3 regions of the Streptomyces sp. NPDC007808 genome follow, and region 1 is predicted to be linked to each of the others. Evidence: riboswitches for the same ligand, from Rfam matches in the RefSeq annotation. Region 1 holds a riboswitch; each other region holds the start of a gene.
What was found. A riboswitch is a leader RNA that binds a small molecule or an ion and turns the genes downstream of it on or off. The one in region 1 is predicted to bind cyclic di-AMP.
Positions count from the first base shown of each region.

Region 2: linked by a shared signal. The riboswitch ahead of ACFYNL_RS28035 (transglycosylase family protein) and the one ahead of ACFYNL_RS32680 (transglycosylase SLT domain-containing protein) in region 1 are both predicted to bind cyclic di-AMP.
Region 3: linked by a shared signal. The riboswitch ahead of ACFYNL_RS34310 (M23 family metallopeptidase) and the one ahead of ACFYNL_RS32680 (transglycosylase SLT domain-containing protein) in region 1 are both predicted to bind cyclic di-AMP.

Region 1 covers NZ_JBIAEQ010000009.1:361,464-371,411, forward strand. Annotated here, with positions in the region: gene ACFYNL_RS32655 (flavodoxin family protein) at 1-388, shown strand, start outside; gene ACFYNL_RS32660 (ABC transporter permease) at 535-1,431, opposite strand; gene ACFYNL_RS32665 (ATP-binding cassette domain-containing protein) at 1,418-2,581, opposite strand; gene ACFYNL_RS32670 (outer membrane lipoprotein carrier protein LolA) at 2,641-3,915, opposite strand; gene ACFYNL_RS32675 (polyprenyl synthetase family protein) at 4,593-5,603, opposite strand; cyclic di-AMP (ydaO/yuaA leader) riboswitch at 6,575-6,747, shown strand; gene ACFYNL_RS32680 (transglycosylase SLT domain-containing protein) at 6,753-7,517, shown strand; gene ACFYNL_RS32685 (HAD family hydrolase) at 7,581-8,411, opposite strand; gene ACFYNL_RS32690 (carboxymuconolactone decarboxylase family protein) at 8,568-9,029, opposite strand; gene fahA (fumarylacetoacetase) at 9,272-9,948, shown strand, end outside.
Region 2 covers NZ_JBIAEQ010000007.1:543,540-553,487, reverse strand. Annotated here, with positions in the region: gene ACFYNL_RS28045 (septum formation initiator family protein) at 47-523, opposite strand; gene eno (phosphopyruvate hydratase) at 621-1,901, opposite strand; gene ACFYNL_RS28035 (transglycosylase family protein) at 2,284-2,970, opposite strand; cyclic di-AMP (ydaO/yuaA leader) riboswitch at 2,975-3,174, opposite strand; gene ACFYNL_RS28030 (transglycosylase family protein) at 3,384-4,442, opposite strand; gene ACFYNL_RS28025 (cytochrome P450) at 4,610-5,890, opposite strand; gene ACFYNL_RS28020 (nucleoside triphosphate pyrophosphohydrolase) at 6,489-7,469, opposite strand; gene ACFYNL_RS28015 (SurA N-terminal domain-containing protein) at 7,663-8,307, opposite strand; gene ACFYNL_RS28010 (protein kinase) at 8,483-9,948, opposite strand, start outside.
Region 3 covers NZ_JBIAEQ010000010.1:250,993-260,940, reverse strand. Annotated here, with positions in the region: gene ACFYNL_RS34325 (DNA topoisomerase (ATP-hydrolyzing) subunit A) at 1-1,555, opposite strand, end outside; gene ACFYNL_RS34320 (M16 family metallopeptidase) at 2,079-3,458, shown strand; gene ACFYNL_RS34315 (M16 family metallopeptidase) at 3,455-4,843, shown strand; cyclic di-AMP (ydaO/yuaA leader) riboswitch at 5,056-5,218, shown strand; gene ACFYNL_RS34310 (M23 family metallopeptidase) at 5,231-6,016, shown strand; gene ACFYNL_RS34305 (GntR family transcriptional regulator) at 6,205-6,900, shown strand; gene ACFYNL_RS34300 (HPr family phosphocarrier protein) at 7,232-7,513, opposite strand; gene ACFYNL_RS34295 (GNAT family N-acetyltransferase) at 7,693-9,948, shown strand, end outside.

The DNA.
Region 1 (9,948 bases):
ACTGCTGCTCGACGCCACGCTCGCCGCGACGGACATCGTGATCGCCTCGCCGCTGTACTGGTACTCGGTGTCCGCCCACGTCAAGCGCTACCTGGACCACTGGTCGGGCTGGTTGCGCACGCCCGGCGTCGACTTCAAGGCGACCATGGCCGGGCGCACCCTGTGGGGCGTCACCGCACTCGCGCACGAGGAGCAGGAGGTCGCCGACCCGCTGGTCGGCACGCTCAACAACTCCGCCGCGTACCTGGGGATGCGCTTCGGCGGAGTGCTGCTGGGCAACGGCAGCAAGCCCGGTGACGTACTGAACGACGCCGAGGCCCTGGCCCGCGCGAAGACCTTCTTCGCCCAGGAGGCGCCGCTCGCCCGCTTCCCGTACGAGACCGACTGACGCCGCCCGGACAGCACACCCGGGGTCTGTCGTTCGGATCAGGCCGGCTGAGGGAGATGGCGGGGATGGTGGAGATGGCGGAGATGGCGCCTTCCGGCCGTCGCGTGCCACGCCCCGCGACGCCGGCATGATCCGAACGGCAGGCCCTATGCCGTGATGTCCTTCGCCGTGAACCTCGCCCACGCCGCCGAACCGAACACCGCCGCGTACAGGGCCTGCACACCGAGGTTCTTGACCAGGTCGTCCCAGTAGACGGGGTCGCGCATGAGGTCGGCGAAGGACAGCCAGTAGTGGGAGAAGAAGTACGGCTGGATCGCGTGCAGCTGCGGAATCTGGTCGAGGATCTGAACGGTGATCAACAGGCCCACGGTCGTCGCCATCGCCGCGATGCCGCTGTTGGTCAGCGTCGAGACGAACAGGCCGAGCGCTGCCACGCCTATGAGTGACGTGGCGACGACCAGGGCGATGAGCAGGGCTCTGCCCAGCCCCTCCGCGAAGCTGATCCGGGTGCCGGAGATGGTCGTCAGGTCTCCGAGAGGGAAGAGCAGCGCCCCGACGGTGAGCGCCGAGACGGCGACCACGAGGGTCGCGACCACGCAGAAGGCCATCGTGGTCGCGTACTTGGTGAGGAGCAAGCGGGTACGGCCGGCGGGGGCGACGAGGAGATAGCGGAGGGTGCCCGCGTTCGCCTCGCCCGCTATCGCGTCGCCCGCGACGACGCCGATCGCCATCGGCAGGAAGAACGGGAGCGTCGCGGCCAGGGCGGTGAACACCAGGAACAGGCCGTTGTTGGTGATCTGCGAGATGAACGCCGGGCCACCGCCCTGCGGGCCACCGCCTCCCATCGACCCGCCGTCGCCCGTTTCGATCTTCACGGCGATCCCGACCAGGATCGGCACACCCGCCAGGACCGCGAGCAGCGCGATAGTGCGCCAGCGCCGGAAGGTGGTGAGGAGCTCGCTGCGCAGAAGGCCGAAGGTCCACAACGGGCTGGGCGCGCGTGTCGGCGGACGGGATTCGTCGACCGTTTCAGCCCGCGACATCGAACCCCTCCCCCGTGAGAGCCACGAACGCGTCCTCCAGGGAGGCCCGTTCCACACCGAAGCCGCGGACGCGGACGCCCGCCGACACCAGTACGGCGTTGAGCTCGGCCGGATCGCGGTCGGGCGGCTCTGCTGTCACCCGGTTCTCCTCGACGACGACGTCACCGGCGCCCTGCTCCTTCAGCACCCGGGCCGCGTCCGCGACGTCGGGCGTGGACACGACGAGCCGGCCGCGCATCCCGGCCGCCAGCTCCGCCACCGCGCCCTGGGTGATCAGCCGACCCTGCGCCATCACAGCCGCGTGCGTGCACACCTGCTCGATCTCGTCCAGGAGATGGGAGGAGAGGAAGACGGTCGTCCCGTCGGAGGCCAACTCCCGTACCAGCGAGCGGATTTCCCGCATCCCCTGTGGATCGAGGCCGTTGGTCGGCTCGTCGAGGACGAGGAGTCGGCGCGGTTGGAGCAGCGCGGCCGCGAGCCCCAGCCGCTGTTTCATGCCGAGCGAGTACGCCCTGGCCTTCTTGCCCGCGGCGGCCGCCAGGCCCACCCGGTCCAGCGCGGCCGCGACGCGGGTGCGCCGGGTGCGCGGATCGGCGGTCGGGTCGGCGGCGTCGTAACGCATGAGGTTGTCGCGGCCGGAGAGGAAGCCGTACAGAGCGGGCCCCTCGATGAGTGCGCCGACGTGCGGCAGTACGGTGCGCGCGGACCGCGGCATGGGCTGCCCCAGCACGCGCGCGGTACCGGAGGTCGGCTCGATGAGGCCCATGAGCATGCGGATCGTGGTGGTCTTGCCGGAGCCGTTCGGCCCGAGGAAGCCGAAGACGCTGCCCGCCGGGACGGTCAGATCGAGACCGTCCACGGCGAGCTGCCCGCCGCGGTAGCGCTTGGTGAGCGCGCGGGTGGCGATCACCGTGCCGGGGCCGTCCCCCTCGGCGCCCGGTCCGGCCTGAGCGGCATGCCTGGCTTGAGCGACATGCCTGGCCTGAGCGACATGCCTGGCCCGCGCGGCCGGGTCGGCCTCACCAGTCGGGTCGGCCTCACCGGCCGATCCGGCTTCCCCGCTCGGTCCGGCTTCCCCGGCCGATTGGGCTCCCCCGGCCGGGTCGGCCTCACCGGCCTCGCCGGTCTGCGCGGCGGGCAGTTCCTCCATGGGCTCCTCAGGCTCCTCAGGCTCCTCGGTTCATCGCCGCGCGAGACGCTCGGCCCGGGTCACTCGGCCGAGTCGGCGGCCTTCACCAGGGCGTTCTTGTCGACCGCGCCCACGTAGACCTTGCCGTCGTCCGTGATGAGGGCGTTGATGAGGCGGGTCTTGAAGACCGTGCCCGAGCCGAAGTCGCCGGTGACCTTGTCGCCCAGGGAGTCGAGGAAGCCGCCCATGTCGCCACCGACCTCGGAGCCGGAGGGAACACCCTCGCCGCCGGTGTCGAAGACGGCCACGGAGTTCCAACCCTCACCGATGACCTCGGGACCGTCGGAGGCCTTGCCGTGCCCGCCCTCGGACTTCGGGCCGCCGTGGCCACCGAACTCCTTGTCGAGCTCCTTGCGGAACTCCTCCTCGGACTTCGGGCCGCCGTGCTCACCGGCCGCCCCCTCCAGCTCGCCCTCCTCGGTCACCTTCGCGCCCTTGGGCGGCGTGAAGTCGAAGGTGGAAGCGGCCGGCTTGGCGAAGCTGACCTGGGTGAAGCCCGCGTCGATCACGGCCGCGCCGCCGCTGGACGGAGTCAGCGTGAACTTCAGCGGCATGCCCGTCCTGGCGTCCACGGCGACCGTGATCGCGCCGACCGTGGTCCCGGACTGCTTCGGCTTGATGAGCAGCCGGTACGCGTCCCGGCCCGCGACCTGGGCGGTGCCGTCGACGGTGACGGACGTGGTGTCGTCGACCGCCTTCAGCGCCTCCTCGGTGAGGTCCTTGGGTGTCGCCGGGACCTTCTCGGACCGCTCCTTGTGGGCCTGCGGCTCGTCGGCGGTGCCGTGGAAGACCTCGTTCGACCCGCTGTCGTAGCCCCAGACGTCCTTGCCGTTGTGGATGAGGCTGTACTCCGACGCCTTCTCCAGCAGGGAGAGCTTCTGCCGGTCCGGGCCGTCGGCGGCGACCCGCAGCGTGTGCGTGCCGGACACGAGTTCGGTGAGCTTGGCCGAGGGATCGGCGGACGATCCGTCACCCGATCCCGAACCCATGGCGCCGGAGGCGAGGCTCGACTCCAGGCCACCGAGGTCCGGCAGGCCCAGATCGGTGCTGATCTTCACGGTGCCGGACAGCTGCTGCACGTCCGACTTCGCGATCTTCTCGACGAGTTGCTGCGCGGTGATCTTCGGCAGGTCCGGGTCGCCGGAGTCGGCGATCGCCGGTACCAGCCCGATGGTCGCCGCCGCGACGCCCACCACCGTGACGGGAACGACGTACCGCGCGGCCCTGCGCCGCCCCACGCGCAGGTCGTCGCTCTCCCCGCCGGTCGTACTGTCGTCGGATGCGTACGGTGCCATGTGTGCCTTACCTCCGTCGTCGGCGGCGGCTGTCCGTCTCGTTTCCTCGCCCGGGAGTCTTGCGATCCCGCGCAGGTCCACCCCTGAGCCGCCATTCTCACCCGAATCGGTGAGGAGTGGTGTTGTCCGTGTTTCCATCTGACCAAATCGGCCAGGGCGATTCGTCAGCCTGCGGAGCCAACTCCGCGTACACCTGCGGTATGACAGCCGACGGCGGTGTCTCCCCCGACCCGTAGGGGTCGAGGGAGAAGACGCCGGGGCGTGTGCCGCCGATTGCGCGCGGTTCGCCCGGCGTGTGTGCCCCCGATTGCGCGCGGTTCGCCCGGCGTGCGGCGCGCGAAACCGCGTCGCCTTCAGGTCGCACTCGCCCGGGCAGGGCGTTCAACCGCCGCATCGGCGAGGCCGGCGCAAGGGGAAGTCGGGTCGGCCCACCGGGCCTTGAGGGGAGCGGGAGCGTTCACCGTGAGCGGCGTCGGCGCCCTGGTGGGACGGTGCGCACGGATGCGGTCGGCGGCGAGGGCGGCGGCCACCACCGCGACGGTGGGACCACCGGGTTTCGCGGGGTGCTCTCCTGGATGCGCACACCGGCGCGTGAAGCGAGTCACATGCGGCAAGGGCTGCCGCGACCGGGGCCCGCGACCCGTGCGCGAGGGGTCGCGGCGAGGTCCGGCGGGCGGCTATCCGGCCCGGTGCACCACGGCGTCGCACAACTCCATCAGCGCGGCCTTGGCGTCCAGGTCGGGCAACGGAGCCAGCGCGGCCCGCGCCTCCTCCGCGTACCGCACCGTGTCCCGGCGCGCCTGCTCAAGCGCCGGATGCACCCGCAGCGCGGACAGCGCCTCGGCGTGCCGCACGTCGTCACTCAGGTCGGACGCCAGCAGCTCGCACAGGGCGACGTCCTCGGCGAGCCCGAGGCGCTCGGCCCGCTCCCGCAGCCGCAGCACCGGCATGGTCGGGATCCCCTCCCGGAGATCCGTCCCTGGCGTCTTGCCGGACTCGTGGGAGTCGCTCGCGATGTCCAGCACGTCGTCCGCCAGCTGGAAGGCGACCCCGAGCCGCTCCCCGTACTGGGTCAGCACATCGACGACCGTCTCGTCGGCGCCGGACATCATCGCCCCGAACCGGCACGACACCGCGACCAGCGAGCCGGTCTTGCCGCTGAGCACGTCCAGGTAGTGCTCGACCGGATCCCGCCCGTCCTGCGGCCCCGCCGTCTCCAGGATCTGCCCGGTGACCAGCCGCTCGAACGCCTCGGCCTGCACCCGCACCGCCTCGGGCCCGAGGTCGGCCAGGATGTGCGAGGCCCGCGCGAACAGGAAGTCCCCGGTCAGGACGGCGACGGAGTTGCCCCAGCGGGTGTTCGCGCTGTCGACACCGCGCCGCACCGCGGCCTCGTCCATCACGTCGTCGTGGTAGAGCGTCGCCAGATGCGTCAGCTCCACGACCACGGCCGACGGCACGATCCCCGGCGCATAGGGGTCCCCGAACTGGGCGGCGAGCATCACGAGCAGCGGCCGGAACCGCTTTCCGCCCGCCCGCACCAGGTGCTGGGCGGCCTCGGTGATGAAGGGGACCTCACTCTTGGTGGCTTCGAGCAATCCCTCCTCGACAGCCGCCAATCCGGCCTGGACATCGGCTTCCAGAGCCTGGTCCCGCACGCTCAGCCCGAACGGCCCGACGACGGTCACGAGGGGTCTCCTGTCTGCTGGTGTCTGCTGGCGGTTACACGGTTTGTCGATAGGTCGCTGCCATCACTCAAGTCAGCGTATCCGGTCACGTTTCGATCACCGATGCCGCCCACCCGTCCACCATGGGCGGTATCGGATCACGACCGGTATGTTTTTGATCACCCGATAAGGCCGGATACCTATCCCCTTATAGGTAAATAGCATCCATAATCCTGACGCGGCCGCGACACGGGACCCCTCGACCGGCGCGAGCGCCCCACGCGGGAAGCCTTCCGTGCCGCCATGGACATGTCGAACAGAAGCGCCGTCCGTCACCCCGGCGAGTCTCACCCTCGCGCACATCCGCACGCCCTCCCCCCTTCGAGACGCCCCTCCGGGCGGGCCCGCACCGGCACCCGTCGAGTACCCACAGCGGGGCAGGAGCCACGGACGCTCACCATGACAACGACGCGCACCACGTCCGAGGTTCCGTCCACGCCGGACACTGCCGCGAGTCCGAAGCGAGCCGAACCTTCCGCGCGAGCGAGCCGAACCTTCCGCGCGAAGCCAGCCGAACCTTCCACGCGAAGTGAGCCGGACCTTCCACGTGTTGACACTGGGTCGGCCCATCCGGGCGCGTAACACAAGACGGAACGAAGACCCCCTTTTCCACCGCACACGGGAAAAACGGACTCCAGATACGGCCATTTAAAGGCGAGTTGGATCCATTGCCCGATTTGCCGCTCTTGTGGACACCAGTGAGTTGAGTCACGCGCAACCCTCACCCCGGTCGACCACCCCCGCCCCGCCTCCCCTTTCAACACACGCAAGTTGAGGCTTGGCAACCGCAAAGGATCAAGCGCCCCATAGACGCCCGACCATGGTCAACACGCCCAACAAGTGACCACGGCACTTGTTCCCGACATGTGCTCTCGCATACGTTCCCGCTCAGTCGGGCGGACGCCGAATCCTGCCGCCGCCCGAGTCAGCCACCTACGCACTCACTCACGCACGGCAGGAGCGGGGGACCCAGGTAAGTCGCCGGACCCGACGCCTCGATGGCACGGGCCCGGCTGGGGGTGAAGTCGTGCCGTCCCAGGGCGGCACGGCCGGGCATCTCCCGCCCGAACCCGACAGCTCACCTCGCAGGCGCCGGAGAGGAACAGCGCCATGCCCCGAGGCAAGCACCGCCGCCCCCGTACCAACCCGCTCACCCGACGCGTCGTCGCCGCCGGAACCGGAACCGCCGCTCTCGCCCTCCCGCTGCTGAGCGCGACCAACGCCACCGCCGCCGAGCCGGCCAAGGTCCCCGGCACCCTGCAGACGGCGCCTCAGTCCGCGCCGGCCGCGGTGAAGGCCAAGACCCTCACGTACACCACGAAGAAGGGCGACTCGCTCTACGGCATCGCGGAGCGGTACGACGCGCAGGGCGGTTGGCGCCAGCTCTACAAGGACAACCGCGAGGCCGTCGGTGACAACCCCCGGCTGATCCACCCGGGCGTCGACCTGAAGGTTCGAGCCACCAAGACGCCGGGCAAGACGGCAGACAAGGCGTCCGCGCCGGCCAAGAAGTCCAGCGTGGCCCGCGCCACCCAGGCCGCCGCCAAGAGCTACCCCGACAACCTGGACGGCTGGATCCGCGAAGCGCTGGACATCATGGCTCAAAAGGGAATTCCTGGTTCCTACGAGGGCATTCACCGCAACATCCTGCGTGAGTCGTCCGGCAACCCGGCCGCCATCAACAACTGGGACTCCAACGCCGTGGCGGGCACCCCGTCCAAGGGCCTCCTGCAGGTCATCGACCCGACCTTCGCGGCGTACCACGTGCCGGGCACGGCGTACGACCCCTTCGACCCGGTCGCGAACATCACCGCCGCGTGCAACTACGCGGCCGCGCGGTACGGCTCGATCGACAACGTGAACGGGCCCTACTAGACCGCGGACGGCCCGGCCCCCACCCGGGGCCGGGCCTACTGCGTACCCCCTACTGCCTACCGCCTACTGGGCGAAGTCGGCCAGGCTCCCCACGAACAGCCGTTCAAGGACGACGGCGATGCCGTCGTCCTCGTTCGAGAGGGTGATCTCGTCGGCCACCGCCTTGAGTTCGGGGTGGGCGTTGGCCATCGCGACACCGTGGGCGGCCCAGTCGAACATGGGGATGTCATTGGGCATGTCACCGAAGGCGATGGTCTCGTGCGCGCCCAGGCCGAGATGGTCGGCGGCGAGCGCGAGACCGGTCGCCTTGGTGACGCCGCATGGCTGGAGTTCGACGGTCCCCGGCCCCGACATGGTGACGGTGGCGAGAGAACCGACCACCGCCCGCGCCGTGGCCGCCAACTCGTCGTCCGACAAGGTCGGGTGACGCAGCAGCACCTTGCTGATCGGCTCGCACCACAGGTCCTCGCGACGCCCGACCCGCACCGCGGGCAGAGTGGGGTGGGGCATCAGATAGCCGGGCTCGATGAGCGTGAGCCCGTCGACCCCGTCCTGGTCGACGGCCGCGTACACCTGCCCCACCTCCGCCTCGATCTTGCCGAGCGCGGTCTCCGCCAACTCCCGGTCCAAGGTGATGGACCACAGCAGCCGGTCCGATCCGGCGTCGTACAACTGCGCACCCTGTCCGCACACCGCGAGCCCCGTACTGCCCAGGGCGTCGAGGAGCGGCCGCACCCTTGGCGCCGGCCGCCCGGTCACGACGAGGTGCTGGGCACCGGCCGCCGCCGCCAGCGCGAGCGCGTCGACGGACCGGTCCGAGTGCGTGTCGTCGCCTCGGAGCAGGGTCCCGTCGAGGTCAGTGGCGATGAGTGAATATGCGATAGGTGCGGCCATGATCAGAGAATACGGACAGGACGCCCCATCGACTCGACGTGAACCGGACGGCTGCTGTGTTCACATGTGTTGACACCTGTTCCGGTTGCCCGGCCGCTCCCCCTTCTGTTTTCGTTTCTGTTCCCCTGCGACAACTTCCTTACCCTTGCTGCGATTTCACCCCCACGTGGTGCCCGCCGGCTCCTTGATCGTGGTGTTGATGCGGTTGAACATGTTCGTGACCGAGATGGTGAGGATCAGCGCCGACAACTCCTTCTCGTCGAAGTGGTCGGCCACTTCGTCCCACAGCTCCTGCGGAACCGACTCGTGCGAACGGTCCGCGAGCCTCGTCATCGCCTCGGTCAGCCGCAGCGCGGCCCGCTCGGCATCGGTGAACCAGGGCGCCTCCCGCCACGCCGAGACGGAATCGATCCGCTCGTCACTCGTCCCCGCCTTGCGCAGGTTGGCCGTGTGGCCGTGCACACAGGCGCCGCACCCGTTGATCTGGCTGGCACGCAGCCCGACGATCTCGGCCACCTCCTGCGGCAGACCGCTCTCGCCGATCGCATGGAACAAGGTGCCGATGCCCTTGAGAGCGTTCGGAAGGACGTACGCCGGGTTGGTCATCCTTGCCTGCATTGCTGCCTCCGGTGTCAGTGGTGTCGCTTTCACTGCACTGACGGATCCCGACCCGCGGTTGTGACGAACCGGCGGCACACATCGGCCCCGCGGATCTGCCGAAGCCCGGCGCCATATGCGGCGACCTGGTGATTCACGACCGGCGACGCGAAAACCCGGCACTGCCCAAGAGGGGTGCCTCACACGTAACGTGTGGCCCGACCACATGGCACACGGAGCGGATGAGAGTGAGGCACCACCCCATGCCCCCCTTCGATCTCCCCGAGGGCGACCCCTTCGGCACGCACAACCTTCCGTACGGCGTCTTCTCCCTCCCCGGCTCGGACGCCGCACGCCGGGTCGGCGTCCGGCTCGGCGACCACGTCCTCGACGCGGGCGGGGCGGCCCACGCACTCGGCTCGCCGTACGCCCCGCTGCTGGCGAAGGACTCGCTGAACCCTCTGCTCGCCGCGGGCCCCACCACCTGGTCGGACGTCCGGCGCGCGCTGACCGCCTGGGTGACGGTGCCGGCGCATCAGGAGGCGATCACGGAGTTCTTCCATCCGCTGTCGTCGGTCTCGTTGCACCTCCCCTTCGAGGTCGCGGACTACGTCGACTTCTACGCCTCCGAGAACCACGCCCGGAACGTGGGCCAGATCTTCCGCCCCGACGCGGCGGACTCCCTGACTCCCAACTGGAAGCACCTCCCGATCGGTTATCACGGCCGGGCGGGCACGGTCGTCGTGTCCGGCACGGATGTCGTACGGCCGTCCGGCCAGCGCAAGGCGCCCACTGACGCGGCTCCGGTCTTCGGCCCGTCGGTCCGCCTGGACATCGAGGCCGAGGTCGGTTTCGTGGTCGGCACACCGTCTCGGATGGGCAAGCCGGTGGCACTGGGCGACTTCCGGGAGCACGTCTTCGGCCTGTGCCTGCTCAACGA
Region 2 (9,948 bases), on a different contig from region 1:
ACCGGCCGGCCTCGCTGCTCTCGCCGGTTTCTCGGTCTCGCTGGTCTCAGTGGTCGGCGGCGTCGGCCTTGTCGACCCCGTCCCAGATGTCGGTGTACCAGGGGCGGTCGGCCGCGCCCTGGTCGGTCCGCGACTGCCGGGCGGCGTCCGGGTCGATCACCACGAACCCGGTCTCGCCGGGCATCACATAGTGCAACCGCTCCCGGATCCGCTGCTCGGCGTAGGCGTCGTCCTGCCAGCGTGCCTTGGTGTCGCGCAGTTGCTCGACCCGCTCGGCGGCCTCCTGCTTCTGGCGCTTCAGGTCGGCGATCTCGGCCCGCTGGGAGACGTACTGCCTTATGGGGTAGGCCAGCGCCACCACCATGGAGCAGACGACCAGCGCGAGCAGGGCGGCGCGTCCGGTGAGCCTGGAGCGCCGGGCCTGCCGCTTGGTCTGGGAGCGGTAGACACGGGCAGCCGTCTGCTCGCCGAGCAACCGGATCCTGGTCGCGGTGGAGAACCGGTCCCGGTCCTTGACGGCCATGTCCCGCCTCCCGTTTCACACGCGTACGTCCCCGCACACGGTACGGGACCGGTACGGGGACGTACGTACGACTGGCTAAGGATTGACCCTTTACGGCTCAGCCCTTGAAGCGCGGGAAGGCGCTGCGGCCGGCGTACACCGCGGCGTCGTCGAGGATCTCCTCGATGCGCAGCAGCTGGTTGTACTTGGCGACGCGGTCCGAGCGGGCCGGGGCGCCGGTCTTGATCTGGCCGCAGTTCACGGCGACGGCGAGGTCGGCGATGGTGACGTCCTCGGTCTCGCCGGAGCGGTGGGACATCATGCACTTGAAGCCGTTGCGCTGGGCCAGCTCGACGGCGTCCAGGGTCTCGGTGAGCGAACCGATCTGGTTGACCTTGACCAGCAGGGCGTTGGCGGCGCCCTCCTCGATGCCGCGGGCGAGGCGCTCGGGGTTGGTGACGAACAGGTCGTCGCCGACGAGCTGGACCTTGTCGCCGAGGCGCTCGGTGATGGTCTTCCAGCCGTCCCAGTCGTCCTCGAACAGCGGGTCCTCGATGGAGACGAGCGGGTACGCGTCGACGAGCTCCGCGTAGTAGTCCGTCATCTCGGCGGCGGAGCGCTCCTTGCCCTCGAAGACGTAGACGCCGTCCTTGTAGAACTCGGAGGCGGCGACGTCGAGCGCCAGGGCGATCTGCTCGCCGGGGGTGTAGCCGGCCTCCTTGACGGCCTCCAGGATGAGGTCGAGGGCGGCGCGGTTGGAGTCCAGGTTCGGGGCGAAGCCGCCCTCGTCGCCGAGACCGGTGTTCAGGCCCTTGCGCTTCAGCACCTTCTTGAGGGTGTGGTAGACCTCGGCGCCCCAGCGCAGCGCCTCGGAGAAGGTCTCCGCGCCGATCGGGGCGATCATGAACTCCTGGATGTCCACGTTGGTGTCGGCGTGCGAGCCGCCGTTCAGGATGTTCATCATCGGCACCGGCAGCAGGTGCGCGTTGGGACCGCCCAGGTAGCGGAAGAGCGGGAGGTCGCTGGCCTCGGAGGCGGCGTGGGCGACGGCGAGCGAGACGCCGAGGATGGCGTTGGCGCCGAGGGAGCCCTTGTTGTCGGTGGCGTCCAGGTCGAACATGGCCTGGTCAATCAGGCGCTGCTCGGTGGCGTCGTAGCCGACCAGCTCCGGGCCGATCTGCTCGATGACCGCGAGGACGGCCTTCTCCACACCCTTGCCCAGGTAGCGGTTGGGGTCACCGTCGCGGAGCTCGATGGCCTCGAAGGCGCCGGTGGAGGCGCCGGACGGGACGGCGGCACGACCCGTGCTGCCGTCGTCGAGGCCGACCTCGACCTCGACCGTGGGATTGCCTCGGGAGTCCAGGATTTCCCGGGCTACGACGACGTCGATGGACGGCACGAGCATCTCCTTCTTGGGATGTGACGCGATGTGTCGCTGGTGGTGCGGGCACGGGGCCTCGCGCCTAGAGCCTAACCGCCCCCGGGACATCGGTCGGCGAGCGACCGTCCCGTGGACAGACTGACGGTACACATTGTTCCCAGGCGGAACAAAGAGCTTCCGGATGACGGACAGGAAACGAATCCGCAGCGAAGGCCGACGCAAGGATGCACCCGTGCCGTCGGGCGACCGGACGCGGACAGAGAAAAGCCCCGCCCCGGCGCGTACGGGGGAACACGCACCGGAGCGGGGAGTCCGTGGGGACGGGGGGGGCGGCCCTCACGGGGTCCTGACTCTGAGGTCCACGGATGTGAGGGCGCCGGGGTTCAGCTTTCGGCCCGCACTACTTCAGGTGCAGCTGCTGACCCGGGTAGATCAGGTTGGCGTCCTGGACGATGTCCTTGTTCAGCTGGAAGAGCTTCTCCCAGCCGCCCTTGACGTCGTGCTCCTGGGCGATCGAGCTGAGGGTGTCACCCTTGGCGACCTTGTACTCGCCGTCGCCCTTCTTGACCTTCTTGCCGGTCGGGGTGGTGACGGTCTTGTCCTTCTCGGCGGCCGGGCGCTCGGCGGAGCGGGAGGCCGACTGCTGCTCGGTGGAGCGGGTGGTGGTCTCGGAGCTCTGCGAGGAGTCGCTCGACGAGGCGCCGGAGTAGGCGGCGTTCGACAGGCCGGTGCCGCAGTGCGGCCAGGCACCCTTGCCCTGACCGGCGAGGACCTTCTCGGCTATCTCGATCTGCTGGGCCTTGGTGGCCTGGTCGGCGGTGGAGGCGTACTTGGTGCCGCCGTACGCGGCCCAGGTCGAGGCGGAGAACTGCAGACCGCCGTAGTAGCCGTTGCCGGTGTTGATCGACCAGTTACCGCCGGACTCGCACTGGGCGACGGCGTCCCACTCGGAGGCGGTGGCGGCCGAGGCGCTGCCCGCGGCCATCAGCGGGGCGGCGACGGCGGCGGCGCCGGTGACGCCGACGACGGCGATGGCACGGACGGCCTTGGACGGACGACGGTGCTTGCCCTTGCTGGAAAACAGCATGGAGAGATCCCCTCACCGACGCCTACGAGGTGAGCTGTCGGGTTCGGGCCGGTTGAGTTGCCCGGCCGCGCACGCTCGCCTCTCGGCTGCTGTTGCGCGGCTTCACCCCGAGCCGGCTCCGGCCGTGCGGCCCCGAAGGGCCTCAACTGCCGGACCCGGCGCAAACCTTGGGTCCCCCGCTCCTGCCTACGGCGCTTGACGCGACGACTGTTCCCGTACGGCCGCCGGCAGGATTCGGCGTGACGGCCATCGGGGCCCGCACTGGTGGCGAGCGGTCACGACCGTAGACACGCGATTCGCGGAATTTCAAAGACGATCAGGGCTTCTGAGATCTATCTCTCACTACATTTAAAACGGACATTCAGGAGCGAAACGTGACGCGAACTCCCGCAGTTTTTCGCCCTGTTCGGCCCCTATTCGGTCGGGACGTCCAGGGTCTGACCGGGGAAGATGTCGTTGGCGTCGGCGCCGATGGCGTCCTTGTTCGCGTCGTACAGCGCACGCCATCCGCCGTCGAGCTCAAGGGAGTCGGCGATGGAGGCCAGGGTGTCCCCCGGGCGGACGCTGTACGAGGCGTGGCGGCCGGAGGGCTTGGCGGCGCCGTCGACGACCTCGCTCTCGTCGGCACTGGCTCCGCGATGACGCCCGGAGCCGGTGGTCGCGTCCTCGATCGACCCGGTGTCGACCAGGCTCCAGGAGCCCGCGGACTGCCCCAAGTCGTCCCGATTGTCCCCCTTGGGGGCTTCTACGGGAGAGCTGTCCGGCGACTGCGCGACCCGGGAGTCGGGCGACGCGTCCGCCTTTTCGGACTTTTCGGCCTGCGGGGATGACGAGGGAGACGATGAGGAGCTATCGGGCGATTCGGACGATTCATCAGAAGAGCCGCTCGGCGAGTTCGAGTCACCCGACGGAGTCGAGGCGTCGGAAGAGTCCGAAGAACCGGAAGAGTCGGATGAAGTCGATGAATCAGATGGGTTGGACCTGTTGGGTGATCCGGATGAATCGGACCGACCTGGCGAGTCAAGCAATCCGGATGACCCGGACACCTCGGACGGCGAGTCCTCCTCCACACCGGTGTCCAGGTCGACCGACCCCGACTCCTTGGTGAGGCCGTTGAGCACCGCGCATGTGCCCCAGGGGCTGGTTCCGCGGTCCGCGAGGATCTCCTGCGCCACCGCGATCTGCTGGGAACGGCTCGCCAGGTCGGGGCTCGCCGCGTAGTCGAGACCGCCGTACTCGTCCCATTCGTCCTGGGTCAACTGCAGGCCGCCGTACTGCCCGTTGCCGGTGTCCGCGCTCCAGGATCCACCGCTCTCGCAGTCGGCCACCTTGTCCCAGACCGTACCGTCGGCCGCGCTCGCCCCCGTGGCACCGAGGAGCGGGATGGCGATGGCGGAGCCGGTCACTCCGGCCGCGACCAGGAGTGCCGGCGCCTGACGGGGGCGACGGTGACGACCGTTCCCGGAGAGCATGCGGGGACCTTTCACGAGACAGCAGTGACCGCGGCGCGTGAAGCGTGGGCGCCGTCGTTGATCCGTGAACGTATAGGCAGACGATCACTTGTCACAAGTTAATGCCGCGCAGATCACGTGAAGATCACAGAGGTGAGTGCGTGTCACGTTTGCCGAGGTGGACACACTCACCCAACTGGGGTGAACCGCACCGGAAGTGTTCGCAGCCCCCGCATGATGAGGCCGCCGCGCCACCGCAACTCGGCCGGGTCCACCGCGAGTTGCAGGTCCGGGAGCCGGGTGAGCAGGGTCGCGAGGGCGGTCTGGCCCTCCAGGCGGGCCAGCGGGGCGCCGAGGCAGTAGTGGATGCCATGGCCGTACCCGAGGTGCTGGTTGTCGCGGCGGCCGAGGTCGAGGACGTCGGGGTCGGCGAACCGCTCCGGGTCCCGGTCGGCGGCGGCCAGGACGACCAGGACGGGGTCGCCGGATGCGATCCGCTGCCCGCCGATGGTGAGCGGCTCCTTGGCGAACCGCCAGGTGGCGAGTTCGACGGGGCCGTCGTAGCGCAGCAGTTCCTCCACTCCGGTTTCGAGGAGGGCGGTTTCCTGGGCGGCCAGGGAACGCTGGAGGCGGGCGCGCTGCTCGGGGTGCGTCAGCAGGGCGTAGGTGCCGTTGCCGATGAGATTGACGGTGGTCTCGAAACCGGCGAACAGCAGGATGAAGGCCATGGCGGCGGCCTCGTTCTCGGTGAGGTGCTCACCGTGGTCGGAGGCGCGGATGAGGCCGGAGATGAGGTCCTCGCCGGGTGCGGGGGTGTCCGGGAGTGCCTCGCGCTTGCGGTGGATGAGGTCGGCGAGATAGCCGCGCATCTTCTTCACCGACCGCGCGACACCGCCCCTCGGGCCACCCTGGTGACGGATCATCATGCCCGCCCAGTCCCTGAAGTCGTCCTGATCCTCTCGGGGAACGCCGAGCAGGTCGCAGATGGCGTAGATGGGGAGCGGGAAGGCGAACTCGTGGATGAGGTCGGCCTCCCCTTTGTCCGCGAACCCGTCGATGAGGCTGTCGGTGAGCTCCTGCACGCGGGGCGCGAACTCGGCGACCCGGCGCGGGGTGAACGCCTTGCTGACCAGACGGCGCAGCCGGGTGTGGTCCGGCGGGTCGATGTTGAGCAGATGCGTCATGAGCTCGGCCTTGCGCTCACCGGGGATGCCGGTCTTGCCCTTGGCGTGGGCCGGTTCGTCGTGATGGGCCGGGTTCTTGGAGAGCCGGTTGTCGGCGAGCGTCTGCTTGGCGTCGGCGTACCGGGTGACCAGCCAGGCCTCCACGCCGCTGGGAAGACGCGTCCTGTGCACGGGCGCGTGGTCCCGCAGCCAGGCGTAGGCGGGGTAGGGGTCGGTGGCGAACTCCCAGGTGAAGAGCTCCGGGGGTTCGGGCGCGGCATCGGCGGGGGCGTGCTGGTCGGTCACTCCTCGACCGTATCCGGAGGGGCGGCGGGGGCACGGCCGTGGGGGCCGGGCGACTCGGGGCGGGGGGCCGTGGGGCGGGGCGTGGGGCTGTGGGGCGGGGGCGTGGGGGCCGGGCGACTCGGGGGTGGGTCTGGGTGGCAGGGGTGTGGGGCCGGGCGACTCGGGCGGGGGGCTGTGAGGCGGGGCGTGGGGCTGTGGAGCGGGGGCGTGGGGCCGGCGACTCGGGCGGGGGTCTGGATGGCAGGGGTGTGGGGCCGGGCGACTCGGGCGTGAGCCCGTCGGGCACGGGCGACGGGGGACCACTCAGGCGTGGGCCCAGGTGGCACGGGCGTGAGGGCCGGACCACTCAGGCGGGAGCCCTGTGCCGGGCTCGGTGCCCGGCGGGTCCGCACGTGTCGGTGCTCTGGGCCGGCCGCGGCGGAAGCGGGCTTGGGCGGCCGAGGGTCTCGGAGGCGGGGGGCCTGGGCGGCCGAGGGTCTCGGAGGCGGGGGCCTGGGTGGCCGAGGGTCTGGCCAAGCGGGGGCCTGGGTAGGCGGGGCCCTGGGTAGAGGGCCCCCTCGGCGGTCCGGGGGCGTGGCCGGGGCGGACCCGGGCACACCTACGCGGACAAGCCCTCGGCAGCCCGTACGGCATCGCGGTAGGCCCGGGCCGCTACTCTCAGCGCTGCCTCGGGGTCCACTCCGGCCGCCTCGGCGCGGACCGCCAGTGCCAGCAGTTCATATCCGACTCCTTCGCCGGTCGGCAGGTCCACCTCCAGTTCCGCCGTCCGCACCCGCGACGCCAGCTTCGCCGCGAGGGCGAGGCCCGGCTGGCCGAGCGGGATGCCCTCCGTCACCGACTCGCGCCGCTTCTCGACGGCCTTCGTGCGCAGCCAGTGCTCCTTGACCTCCTCGGGGGTCGTCGCCGTCTCGTCGCCGAAGACGTGCGGGTGGCGGTGGATCAGCTTGGTGACGATGCCGCCTGCCACGTCGTCGATGGAGAAAGGCGCCTCCGGGTCCTCCTCGGCTATGCGGGAGTGGAAGACGACCTGCAGGAGGACGTCCCCGAGTTCCTCGCGGAGTTCGTCGCGGTCGCCTTCCTCGATCGCCTCGACGAGTTCGTACGCCTCCTCGATGCCGTACTTCGCCAGACCCTTGTGTGTCTGCCGGGAGGACCACGGGCACTCGGCGCGGATGCGGTCCATGACCTGGACGAGGTCGAGGAGGCGGGCGCCGGGCAGGTCGTAGGAGGCGGGGAGCAGCTCCAGGTCGGGCATGCTGACGCGTCCGGAACCGGCGAGGCGGGCCAGACCGTCGGTGAGCGCCGGCTCGCCCTCGCCGGTGGCCACGACGACGACGGTGCGCCCGCCGGCGCAGGCGTCGATCAGTTCCTCGGCGCTCGGGGCGGCCTCGTCGACCGTGATCCCGGCCTCGCGCAGATACGGCAGCTGTGGGTGCGTGCCGTCCGCGCACAGCACACGGTCGGCCCCGTGCAGTGCCTGCCAGGCGGGCCAGGACAGCAGGCCGGGCGCGACGCGGTGGCTGGTGGTGAGCAGGACGATGCGGCCGGGAGCGACGGCTTCGGGGCTGGTTGCGTTCACCATCCGAACGTAACCCACGACGCCGACGGCCCCTCCGGTTGTCCACAGGCTCACGGCCCGCGTTGTCCACAGGGGGCGGGCGCCGGGGCCGTAGGCGGTCGATTGCGCGGGGCCGTGAGCGGGCGGTTGCGCCGGGGCGGGCCACGGGAGGGCCGTTGCGCCCTTGATCCCGGTGGGCCGTCGCGCCGTGCGGCTACGCCGTCTGCCCGCCGCCCGTAGCCGTCACCTCGCGCACCCACGGCGTCTTGGTGTCGGCCCGGCTGCTCTTTTGGACGTCCCAGGTGCCGTAACGCGGGTTGAGGTCGATGTCGAGCCGCTTGGAGGCCTCGGCCAGGGCGTTCCAGAAAGCGGGCTTGCCGGTGTCGGTGCCGAGCTTCGCGGCGAGTTTCTGCGCCTCCAGCTGGAGGCGCAGGTTCTCGTCGAGGCGCTGCGGGGGGATGCCGTACTGCTGGAGCCAGGCCGCCTCCAGCGCCTTGGCGCCGCCGACCTCCCGCTCCAGGTCGCCGCGCATGCCCTGGAGCTCCTTGCGGGTCACGGTCACGCCCGCGTCCTGGGCGGCGCGATGCAGCACCCGGTCGAGGACCATGGTGTGCAGGACGTCCCGCGGGAGGGTGCCGGACTTGGCGATGACCTGCGCGTACTGGGCGTCGTCCGGGACGGCTGCGCGCTGGGCCGCACGGACCTCGCCCACCCTGTTCTCCAGCTGCGCGACGGTGATCCGCTGGCCGCCGACGACGGCTGCCGCGCCGGGGTGCGCATCGTTCCCGCAGGCGGTGAGCAGGGGCGCGGCGGCGATCGCGGCGGAGAGGAGGAGCGCGGTGCGACGGCGGCGGTGCAAGGAGACCTCCCGAGGAAGAGCTTGTGCGGCAGTGCACAAAGTCTTGCGGTGATCGATGGTAGGCAGTGGGCAAGCTCTGGCCAACCCATTCGACCAACGATTCATCAGGACTTCCGGCACCGCAGCGCCACCCGCACGGCCCTCAGCGCGAGCGCTCGCCGTCGCCGGTCAGGAATCAGCCGCGCACCTGCCCCAGCCACTGCAGCGTCCGGCGCACCTCGGTGGCGAGCGGGTGGACCGGGCCGTGCCGGCGTTCCACGTCGAGCAGCAGGCGGGCCAGGGTGTCGTGGGCGGCGGGGCGGTCGCCGAGGGCCAGCAGGAGGTGGCCGATGCGGCGGCGGACGTCGTGGGCGAGTTCGTGGTCGTTGCCTGAGACGTACTGGTTCTCGTAGTACGGCAGCAGCGCGCGGTACTCGGCGAGCGCGGCCGCGGGCTCCCCGAGCTGCTCCAGGCACTGCGCGGCGTCGTAGCGGAAGCGCAGGGACTGCGGGTCGGCCTGGCCGGCCTCGGCGGCGCGTTCGTCGGCGAGGCGGCGCAGTTCGGGCAGCGCGCGCCGGTACTGGCCGTCGTCCATGAGGGTGGCCGCGTACTGCTTGCGCAAGGTGCGCACGACCGGGGAGTGCTCGCCGTGCTGTTCGGCGGCGGCGGGCAGGATCGCGCCCAGGATGTCGACGGCCTGGGTGATGCGGCCCTCGCCGAGGAGGCGCTTGACCTCGTCGACGGCGCGCGCGACGTCCGGTTTCTCGTCGGCCGGCGTGACGGGGGTGGCGGGGGCGGGCTGGGGGGCGGGAGTGCGGGCCCGGTCCGGCCAGGGGGCGTGCGGGCGCAGGAAGGGACGCGTGGGGTCGAGGGGTGCCCCGGTGGGCGTTCCACGGGCGGGCAGGAGCGGCGCCAGGGCTTCGTACACCTCCTGGGCGGAGGCGGGGCGGTGCTGGGGGTCCTTCGCGAGCAGGCGCAGGACCAGTGCTTCGAGCGCCTCGGGGACCTCGGCGCGGATACGGCGCACGGGCAGCGGTGGTTCGTACAGGTGCCGGTGCAGCACGCCGAGCGCCGTCGAGCCGGAGAACGGCACGTCGCCGCTGAGGAGTTCGTGCAGCACCACGCCGAGCGCGTACAGGTCGGTGTACGGGCCGACCGCGCCGCCCATCGCCTGCTCGGGGGCCATGTAGGCGGGCGAGCCGATGGGCGTGCCGGTGTGGGTGAGGCGGGTGGTGTCGGCGTCCATGACGGAGGCGACACCGAGGTCGAGCACGGTGGCCGTGCCGTCCTGTTTCACCATGACGTTGCGCGGCTTGAGGTCGCGGTGGACGATCGGCACCGCGTGCACGGCACTGAGTACGGCGCACAGCTGCGCGGCGACCGCCACCGCCGTCTGCCACGGGTACGGGTTGCGCTCGGCGAGGTGGGCGGAGAGGTCGACGCCGTCGACGTACTGCATGACGAGGAACAGTTCCTCGCCCTCGGTGCCCGCGTCATGGACCGTGACCAGCCCTGGGTGGTCGACCTGTGCGGTCACCCGGCACTCGCGCTCGAAGCGGCGGCGCAGTTCGTCCGCCTCGTGCCCGGCCACCTTGTCGGGGCGCAGCAGCTTCACGGCGACGCGCCGGTCGAGCCGACGGTCGTACGCCGTCCAGACCTGTC
Region 3 (9,948 bases), on a different contig from region 1:
ACGGGTCGTCCGCCACCTGGAGCGGAACGGCGGCCACCGGGGCACCCCCGGACTCCAGCAGGACCGTACGGCGCTCGGTGCCGAACTTCTTGGCCACCGCGGCCAGTTCGGTGGAGACCAGCTTGCGCAGCTCCGCGTCCGAGTCCAGGATCCGGGTCAGCTCGGCGATCTCCTGGTTGAGCCGGTCCTTCTCCGCCTCCAGCTCGATGCGGTCGTACTTGGTGAGACGGCGCAGCGGCGTGTCCAGGATGTACTGGGTCTGCACCTCGGACAGCGAGAAGCGCTCCATCAGGCGTTCCTTCGCCTGCGCGCTGTTCTCGCTGGACCGGATCAGGCGGATGACCTCGTCGATGTCCACCAGCGCCGTGAGCAGACCCTCGACCAGGTGCAGACGGTCGCGCCGCTTGCTCCGGCGGAACTCGCTGCGCCGCCGTACGACCTCGAAGCGGTGGTCGAGGTAGACCTCAAGGAGCTCCTTCAGGCCCAGGGTGAGGGGCTGGCCGTCGACGAGCGCGACGTTGTTGATCCCGAAGGACTCCTCCATCGGCGTCAGCTTGTACAGCTGCTCCAGGACGGCCTCCGGCACGAAGCCGTTCTTGATCTCGATCACCAGCCGCAGGCCGTGCTCGCGGTCGGTGAGGTCCTTGACGTCGGCGATGCCCTGGAGCTTCTTCGAGCCGACCAGGTCCTTGATCTTGGCGATCACCTTCTCCGGGCCGACCGAGAAGGGCAGTTCGGTGATCACGATGCCCTTGCGGCGGGCGGTCACCGACTCCACGGACGCCGTCGCGCGGATCTTGAAGGTGCCACGGCCCGTCTCGTAGGCGTCCCGGATGCCGGCGAGGCCGACGATGCGGCCGCCGGTGGGCAGGTCGGGGCCCGGGACGTGCTTCATCAGCGTGTCCAGATCCGCGTTCGGGTGGCGGATCAGATGGCGGGCGGCCGCGATGACCTCGGCGAGGTTGTGCGGCGGCATGTTCGTGGCCATGCCGACCGCGATGCCGGAGGCGCCGTTGACCAGGAGGTTCGGGAAGGCGGCGGGCAGCGCCACCGGCTCCCGCTCCTGGCCGTCGTAGTTGGGGACGAAGTCGACCGTGTCCTCGTCGATCGACTCGGTCATCAGGCTCGTCGCCGCGGCCTGGCGGCACTCGGTGTACCGCATGGCGGCCGGCGGGTCGTCGTTGCCCAGCGAACCGAAGTTGCCGTGGCCGTCGACCAGCGGGAGCCGCATCGAGAAGGGCTGGGCCATGCGCACCAGGGCGTCGTAGATCGACGCGTCGCCGTGCGGGTGGAGCTTGCCCATGACCTCGCCGACGACGCGGGCGCACTTCACATAGCCGCGGTCGGGGCGCAGGCCCATCTCGTTCATCTGGTAGACGATGCGGCGGTGCACCGGCTTGAGGCCGTCGCGGGCGTCCGGCAGGGCGCGGGAGTAGATGACCGAGTACGCGTACTCGAGGAAGGAGCCCTGCATCTCGTCGACGACGTCGATGTCGAGGATCTTCTCCTCGTACGAGTCGTCGGGCGGCGGGGTTTTCGTGCTGCGGCGGGCCATCGCTGCCGGCTCCTCTTTTTCTGGTCGCTCGAGCGTTTGACGGATCTGACGCGGACCATTGTGGACCGTGGCACTGACAACCACCGACCAGGACCCGAATGTCGGCCTCCCGCCCGGCGTCCGAGAAGTGTCGCCGACGCCGGCCGCCCATGGCGACCGGGGGGGACGGATCGGCACCAACGGCCGTGGGCCGTGAGCGGTTCCGCCGAGGCAAACGCGCGCCGCGGAACCGTTCACTCGCCGGAGTGATCTCGTTCCGGACGATCGTCGAGGCGGCTCGGCCGGGGCGCGAGCACGACGGGAGCGGGCCGGGCGCCACCGCCCGCCGGGGGCGCGGCACGCGGTGACGAGCGATGCCGCGGCGCCGCCCGCGCGACCTCCCCGGCCCTCGTCGGCCACCGTCCGGACACATCGTTCTGACCGGGAACTTCGCCGACCCTTCGGACGCTGCATACAGTGGCAGGAACTGAGCACGACATGTTCGACACAACGCAGTGCACGCGACCGGAAGGACACCTTGCCCATGGGTCACACGGCCACACCGGAGGCACAATCCGGCGGCCTCACCGCGACGGAGCACCGCCTGGCCAACGGCCTGCGCGTGGTGCTCTCCGAGGACCACCTCACGCCGGTCGCCGCGGTCTGCCTCTGGTACGACGTCGGCTCCCGCCACGAGGTCAAGGGCCGTACCGGACTCGCCCACCTCTTCGAGCACCTGATGTTCCAGGGCTCGGCGAGCGTGAAGGGCACGGGCCACTTCGAGCTCGTCCAGGGCGCGGGCGGCTCGCCGAACGGCACCACGAGCTTCGAGCGCACCAACTACTTCGAGACCATGCCCGCCCACCAGCTGGAGCTCGCGCTGTGGCTGGAGGCCGACCGCATGGGCAGCCTGCTGGTTGCGCTCGACGAGGAGGGCCTGGAGAACCAGCGCGACGTCGTCAAGAACGAACGCCGCCAGCGCTACGACAACGTCCCCTACGGCACCGCCTTCGAGAAGCTGACGGCGCTGTCGTACCCGGACGGCCACCCGTACCACCACACGCCGATCGGCTCGATGGCCGACCTGGACGCGGCCAGCCTGGAGGACGCCCGCGCGTTCTTCCGCACGTACTACGCGCCCAACAACGCCGTTCTCACCGTCGTCGGCGACATCGACCCGCAGCAGACGCTCGCCTGGATCGAGAAGTACTTCGGCTCCATCCCGTCGCACGACGGCAAGCCCGAGCCGCGTGACGGCTCGCTGCCCGACATCATCGGCGAGCAGCTGCGCGAGGTCGTCGAGGAGAACGTCCCCGCGCGCGCGATGATGGCCGCCTACCGCCTCCCGCAGGACGGCACGCGCGAGTGCGACGCGGCCGACCTGGCGCTGACCGTCCTCGGCGGCGGCGAGTCCTCCCGCCTGTACAACCGGCTCGTCCGGCGCGACCGTACCGCCGTCGCGGCCGGGTTCGGCCTGCTGCGCCTGGCCGGAGCGCCCTCCCTGGGCTGGCTGGACGTGAAGACCTCGGGCGATGTCGAGGTCCCGGCCATCGAGGCCGCCGTCGACGAGGAGCTCGCCCGCTTCGCGGCGGAGGGCCCGACGGCCGAGGAGATGGAGCGCGCCCAGGCCCAGCTGGAGCGCGAGTGGCTGGACCGGCTCGGCACGGTCGCGGGCCGCGCCGACGAACTGTGCCGCTATGCCGTCCTGTTCGGCGACCCGCAGCTCGCGTTCACCGCCGTGCAGCGCGTCCTCGACGTCACCGCCGAGGAGGTCCAGGCGGTCGCCCAGGCCCGTCTGCGCCCGGACAACCGCGCCGTGCTCGTGTACGAGCCGGTCGCCGGCGAGGCCGAGGACCTTCAAGCCGCCGCCGACGGGGCCGCCCCCGCCGGGACCACCGACGAGAACGAGGAGTCGGCGCAGTGACCGAGCTCGCCAGCATGGAGTTCCACCCGCAGCCCCAGGCCGGCGAGGCCCGGCCCTGGGCGTTCCCGGCGCCCGAGCGCGGCGAGCTGGACAACGGCCTGACGGTGCTGCGCTGCCACCGCCCCGGTCAGCAGGTCGTCGCCGTCGAGGTGCTGCTGGACACGCCCCTGGACGCCGAGCCCAAGGGCCTCGACGGCATCGCCACGATCATGGCGCGCGCCTTCTCCGAGGGCACCGACAAGCACACCGCCGAGGAGTTCGCCGCCGAGCTGGAGCGCTGCGGTGCCACGCTCGACGCGTACGCCGACCACCCCGGCGTCCGTGTCAGCCTCGAAGTGCCGGTCTCCCGGCTCCCCAAGGCGCTCGACCTGCTCGCCGACGCCCTCCGGGCACCCGCGTTCCACGACGCCGAGGTCGAGCGCCTGGTGCGCAACCGGCTCGACGAGATCCCGCACGAGCTGGCCAACCCCTCCCGCCGCGCCGCCAAGGAACTCGCCAAGGAGCTGTTCCCGGCGAGTTCGCGCATGTCGCGCCCGCGCCAGGGCACCGAGGACACGGTCGCGGGCATCGACTCTGCGGCCGTACGCGCCTTCTACGAGCGGCATGTGCGCCCCGCGACGTCCACCGTGGTGGTCGTCGGCGACCTCACCGGCGTCGACCTCGACGCCCTGCTCGGCGACACCCTCGGCGCCTGGACCGGTTCCACGGCCGAGCCGCGGCCCGTTCCGCCGGTGACCGCCGACGACACCGGACGCGTCGTCATCGTGGACCGCCCCGGCGCCGTGCAGACCCAGCTGCTGATCGGCCGGCTCGGCCCCGACCGGCACGACCGGGTATGGCCGGCGCAGGTGCTCGGCACGTACTGCCTGGGCGGCACCCTCACCTCCCGCCTGGACAAGGTCCTGCGCGAGGAGAAGGGCTACACCTACGGCGTGCGCGCCTTCGCGCAGGTCCTGCGTTCCGCCCCGGACGGCACGGGTGCGGCGATGCTCGCCATCAGCGGCTCCGTCGACACCCCCAACACCGGCCCGGCGCTGGACGACCTCTGGAAGGTCCTGCGCGGGGTCGCCGACGAGGGGCTGACCGACGCCGAGCGCGACTTCGCGGTGCAGAACCTGGTGGGGGTGGCGCCGCTGAAGTACGAGACCGCCGCCGCCGTCGCGAGCACCCTGGCCGACCAGGTCGAGCAGAACCTGCCCGACGACTACCAGTCGACCCTGTACCAGCAGCTCGCCGCCACCGGCACCGTCGAGGCCACCGCCGCGGCCGTGAACGCCTTCCCGGTGGACCGCCTGGTGACGATCCTCGTCGGGGACGCGGCCGAGATCCGGGAGCCCGTCGAGGCCCTCGGCATCGGTGAAGTCACCGTCGTGGCAGCCGAGTAGAGGAACCCGAGCGGCGCGGGCGAGCGCACGCGCGTAGGTGCCCTGGTGACATCGAAGCCACCAGGGCACCTTTATGCCCGAATTGAGGGAGAGGTTGCCTGTCTGGCCTGTGGGATGCGCTACAAAAGCCGCGATCCGTTTGGGGATTGAAAGTCCTCCCGCTTAGCGTCTTCCGGGCTGTTCGTCAGGCAGTGCGCCGCGCCCGCGGCACCGGACAGTCATCGCCGAGTCCCCGTACGGCGCGAGCCAGGGGAGCCGGGGACCCAGTAGTCCCTGGGGTGAATCGGACGCCCGCGCGAGCCGCGAGGGGGTCCGTAGGAGACCTTCCTGCTCCGAACCCGTCAGCTAACCCGGTAGGCGAGAGGGAAGGAAAGGACCAGCCACTACATGGCGTTCACCTGCGCCACGGGGAAGAACCGCCCCGCCGGGAAACACCGCAAGCCCAGCCGGTTCGAGCGCACCACGGCCCGCGCGGCCGGCGTCGCCGCTCTCACCGCCACCGGCGTCATCGGCACCCTGGCCGCCCCGGCCCTCGCCGCCGAACCCGCTGTCGAGCAGACCGGGCTCATCCCCGTCATCACCGTCGACGACTCGATCGCCGAGCAGATCGACGCCCAGGCCGACGCGCAGGAGCAGGCCGCCCAGGAGGCCGCCGCGGCGAAGAAGGCCGCCGAGGAGGCCGCCCGCAAGAAGGCGGCGGAGAAGGCCGAGAAGGAGCGCGAGGCCAAGGAGCGCGCCGCCCGCGAGGCCGAGCGCAAGCGCCTGCTGTCCTACGTCGCCCCGATCTCCGGCTCGTACGTCTCCACCGGCTACAAGTCCGGCGGCGCCGTCTGGTCCTCCGGCAGCCACACCGGCGTCGACTTCCACGCCGCCAGCGGCACCTCCGTCCACGCGGTCGGCGCCGGCACCGTCGTGGAGGCCGGCTGGGGCGGGGCGTACGGCAACAACGTCGTGATCAAGATGAACGACGGCACCTACACCCAGTACGGCCACCTGTCGTCCATCGGCGTCTCGGTCGGCCAGAGCGTCACCCCCGGCCAGCAGATAGGGCTGTCGGGCGCCACCGGCAACGTCACCGGCCCGCACCTGCACTTCGAGGCCCGCACCACGGCGGAGTACGGCTCCGACATCGACCCCGTCGCCTATCTGCGCGCGCACGGCGTCAACCTCTGACGGCTCCACCCCGCTTCCAGAAGCCCCGGCTCACCGAGCCGGGGCTTTCGGCGTTTCCGGGGTGCTCGGCTGTCCAAAAAATATCCATGGATTCCGGCTCCCCGTCGGAAATTCCCGCTGTTTGCAATAGAGTCACTGACCACGCGTCGTTCGTCGACGTTTCACGGGGATTAAAGCGGAGGTCGGTCATGCGTATTCCGGCGCACTCGGTATGCACCGCGATCCGGGACGACATCGTCGCCGGGGTCCATGAGCGCGGCAGCCGGCTCACCGAGGAACTCCTCGCCCGCCGCTACGGCGTCTCCCGCGTCCCCGTGCGGGAGGCGCTGCGCACCCTGGAGGCGGAGGGTTTCGTGGTGACCCGGCGGCACGCGGGCGCGTGCGTGGCCGAACCGACCGAGCTGGAGGCCGCGGACCTGCTGGAGATGCGCTCCCTGCTGGAGCCGCTCGGCGCCTCCCGGGCCGCCCAGCGGCGCACCGAGGCCCATCTCAAAGTGCTGCGCGGCCTGGTCAAGTTGGGCCAGGAGCGGGCCAGAAGGGGCAATAGCGAGGATCTGCGCTCGTTGGGCGGCTGGTTCCACGAGACGCTGGCCCAGGCCTCCGGCAGCCCTGCCCTGACCTCGATGCTGACCCAGCTGCGTCACAAGATCGCCTGGATGTACGCGGTGGAACCGCCGGTCGACCCCATGGAGTCCTGGACCGAGCACGGCGCGATCGTGGACGCCGTGGCGCGCGGCGACGGCGAGCGGGCCCGGTCGATCACGGCGTTGCACACCGAGCGCTCGCTCTCCGCGCACCGGCTGCGGTTCGGCTCCGGCGGTGAGCGCAGGGAGCGTGTGAGGAATTCGCAACATCCCGTAAACATGCAGAGCCTGCGGCATTAACACGGGCGCCGTATACAAAGAGGAGATATTTGGGGCGGTGTATTTCTGCTGCCCTTTTCGCGGGCGCTGCCCCTTTCTCGCGCGTCCGGCGGTGAAAACGCGGGCGCTCCTATAAAACAGCCGCCCCTGAAAACGGCCGTGCCCCGACCGGGGACAGGTGACGCCCGGGCCGGGGAACCGGCGCGGCCCTGCCCCGTGAAGAGGTGCGCCCCGCCCGGAAACAGCGGAGCCCGCCCGGAAGCAGCGAAGCCCGCCTGGAAACAGCGAAGCCGCGCCCGCCGGAAAGGCGGACGCGGCTCCACCGCATGCTGCGGAGACCCGCTCAGGCCGTTCAGACCGTCTCGGGCAGCTCCTCAAGGCCCTCGGAGACCAGCTTCGCCAGCCGGTCGAGGGCGGCGTCCGCCCCGTCGGCGTCGGAGGCGAGGACGATCTCCTCGCCGCCCTGGGCGCCCAGGCCCAGGACGGCCAGCATGGAGGCCGCGTTGACGGGGTTGCCGTCGGCCTTGGCGATCGTCACCGGGACGCCTGTGGCCGTGGCGGCTCGGACGAAGATGGAGGCGGGGCGGGCGTGGAGGCCCTCGGCCCAGCCGACGTTGACGCGGCGCTCAGCCATGTGTTGCTGCCCTTCGGTGTTCAGGGTTGTCTAGACCAGTTTCCCACACCCGTGAAGCACGCCGGGAGAGGACAAAGCACCCCTCCTGAGGTGACCGTCGGGTCGCGGCCTCGACCCCACGTACGTCCCGGACGGACTGCCTCGCGCCGTTGTCGGACGCGAGCCGTACTCTGGGCCCCATGCAGAGCGCCTCGGACCGGCACGAGTACCCCGCCCACTGGGAAGCCGACGTGGTGCTGCGCGACGGCGGCACCGCACGCATCCGCCCCATCACCGTTGATGACGCCGAGCGTCTGGTCAGCTTCTACGAGCAGGTGTCGGACGAGTCGAAGTACTACCGCTTCTTCGCGCCCTACCCGCGACTGTCCGCCAAGGACGTCCACCGCTTCACGCACCACGACTTTGTGGACCGGGTGGGACTCGCGGCCACGGTGGGCGGCGAGTTCATCGCAACCGTACGCTACGACCGGATCGGCGCCGACGGAATGCCCGCGTCGGCACCCGCCGACGAGGCCGAGGTCGCCTTCCTCGTCCAGGACGCCCACCAGGGCCGCGGCGTCGCCTCCGCCCTGCTGGAGCACATCGGCGCCGTCGCGCGCGAGCGCGGGATCCGCCGGTTCGCCGCCGAGGTGCTGCCCGCCAACACCAAGATGATCAAGGTGTTCACGGACGCCGGGTACACCCAGCAGCGCAGCTTCGAGGACGGGGTCGTACGCCTGGAGTTCGACCTGGAGCCGACGGACCGCTCGCTCGCCGTGCAGTACGCGCGCGAGCAGCGCGCCGAGGCGCGGTCCGTGCAGCGGCTGCTGGTACCCGGCTCCGTCGCCGTCATCGGCACCGGTCGCACGCCCGGCGGGGTGGGCCGCAGTGTCCTCGGCAACATCAGGGACGCCGGCTACACGGGGCGGCTGTACGCGGTGAACAAGGCGTTCGGGGACGATCTGAAGGAACTCGACGGGGTACCGGCCCACCGCTCCGTGCGGGACATCGACGGGCCGGTCGACCTCGCGGTGGTCGCGGTGCCGGCCGAGCACGTCCCCGACGTCGTCGCCGAGTGCGGTGAGCACGGCGTGCAGGGGCTGGTCGTGGTCTCCGCCGGGTACGCCGAGAGCGGGCCCGACGGGCGGCAGCGGCAGCGCGAACTCGTCCGGCAGGCGCGCGCGTACGGCATGCGGATCATCGGGCCGAACGCCTTCGGGATCATCAACACCTCGACCGGCGTGCGGCTGAACGCCTCGCTGGCTCCCGAGATGCCCCGCCCCGGCCGGATCGGGCTGTTCGCCCAGTCCGGCGCCATCGGGATCGCGCTGCTGTCCCGGCTGTACCGACGCGGCGGCGGGGTCACCGGGGTCACGGGTGTGTCGACCTTCGTCTCGTCCGGCAACCGTGCCGACGTGTCCGGCAACGACGTCCTGCAGTACTGGTACGACGACCCGGACACCGACGTCGTCCTCATGTACCTGGAGTCCATCGGCAACCCGCGCAAGTTCACCCGCCTCGCCCGGCGCACGGCGGCGGCCAAACCGCTGGTCGTGGTGCAGGGCGCGCGGCACGGCGGCGCCGCCCCGCAGGGGCACGCGGTACGGGCCACGCGGTTGCCGCACGCCACGGTGTCCGCGCTGCTGAGGCAGGCCGGCGTGATACGGGTGGACACGATCACCGAGCTGGTGGACGCGGGGCTGCTGCTCGCCCGGCAGCCGCTGCCCGCCGGGCCCCGGGTGGCGATCATGGGCAACTCCGAGTCCCTGGGGCTGCTGACGTACGACGCCTGCCTGTCCGAGGGGCTGCGCCCGTTGCCGCCGCTGGATCTGACCACCGGGGCGTCGGCCGAGGACTTCCGGGCGGCCCTGGCGCGCGCCCTGGCGGACGAGTCCTGCGACGCGGTGGTGGTGACGGCGATCCCGGCCATCGGGGAGGTCTCACCGGGGGACGCGGAGCTGGCGGAGGCCCTGCGGTCGGCGGCCGAGCGGGTCCCGGGCAAGCCGGTGCTGGTGGTGCACGTGGAGCTGGGCGGGCTCGCGGAGGCGCTCTCGGCAGCGGCCAGCACGGCACCCCAGGCCGGTGCGACACCACCCGGCAGGCCGGGCCGTTCCCACCCCTTCCGCCCCTTGGACGTCCCAGCCGAGCCCAGGCCCGAAGATCAGCAGACCGCTGAGCACGCCCCCCGCCTCATCCCCGCCTACCCCGCCGCCGAGCGTGCCGTCCGGGCGCTCGCCGAAGCCGTGAAGTACTCCCAGTGGCGGCGCGAGGCGGCCGACCCGGGGAAGGTGCCCGAGTACGACGACATCGACGAGCGGGGTGCCGCCCGGCTCATCGACGGGCTGCTCGCCCGCGGGCAGGGGCTCACGCTCGGCACGGACGAGACCGCCGACCTGCTCGGGAAGTACGGCGTCCATGTGCACCGAGCCCTGCACGCCCCGACCCCCGACGCCGCC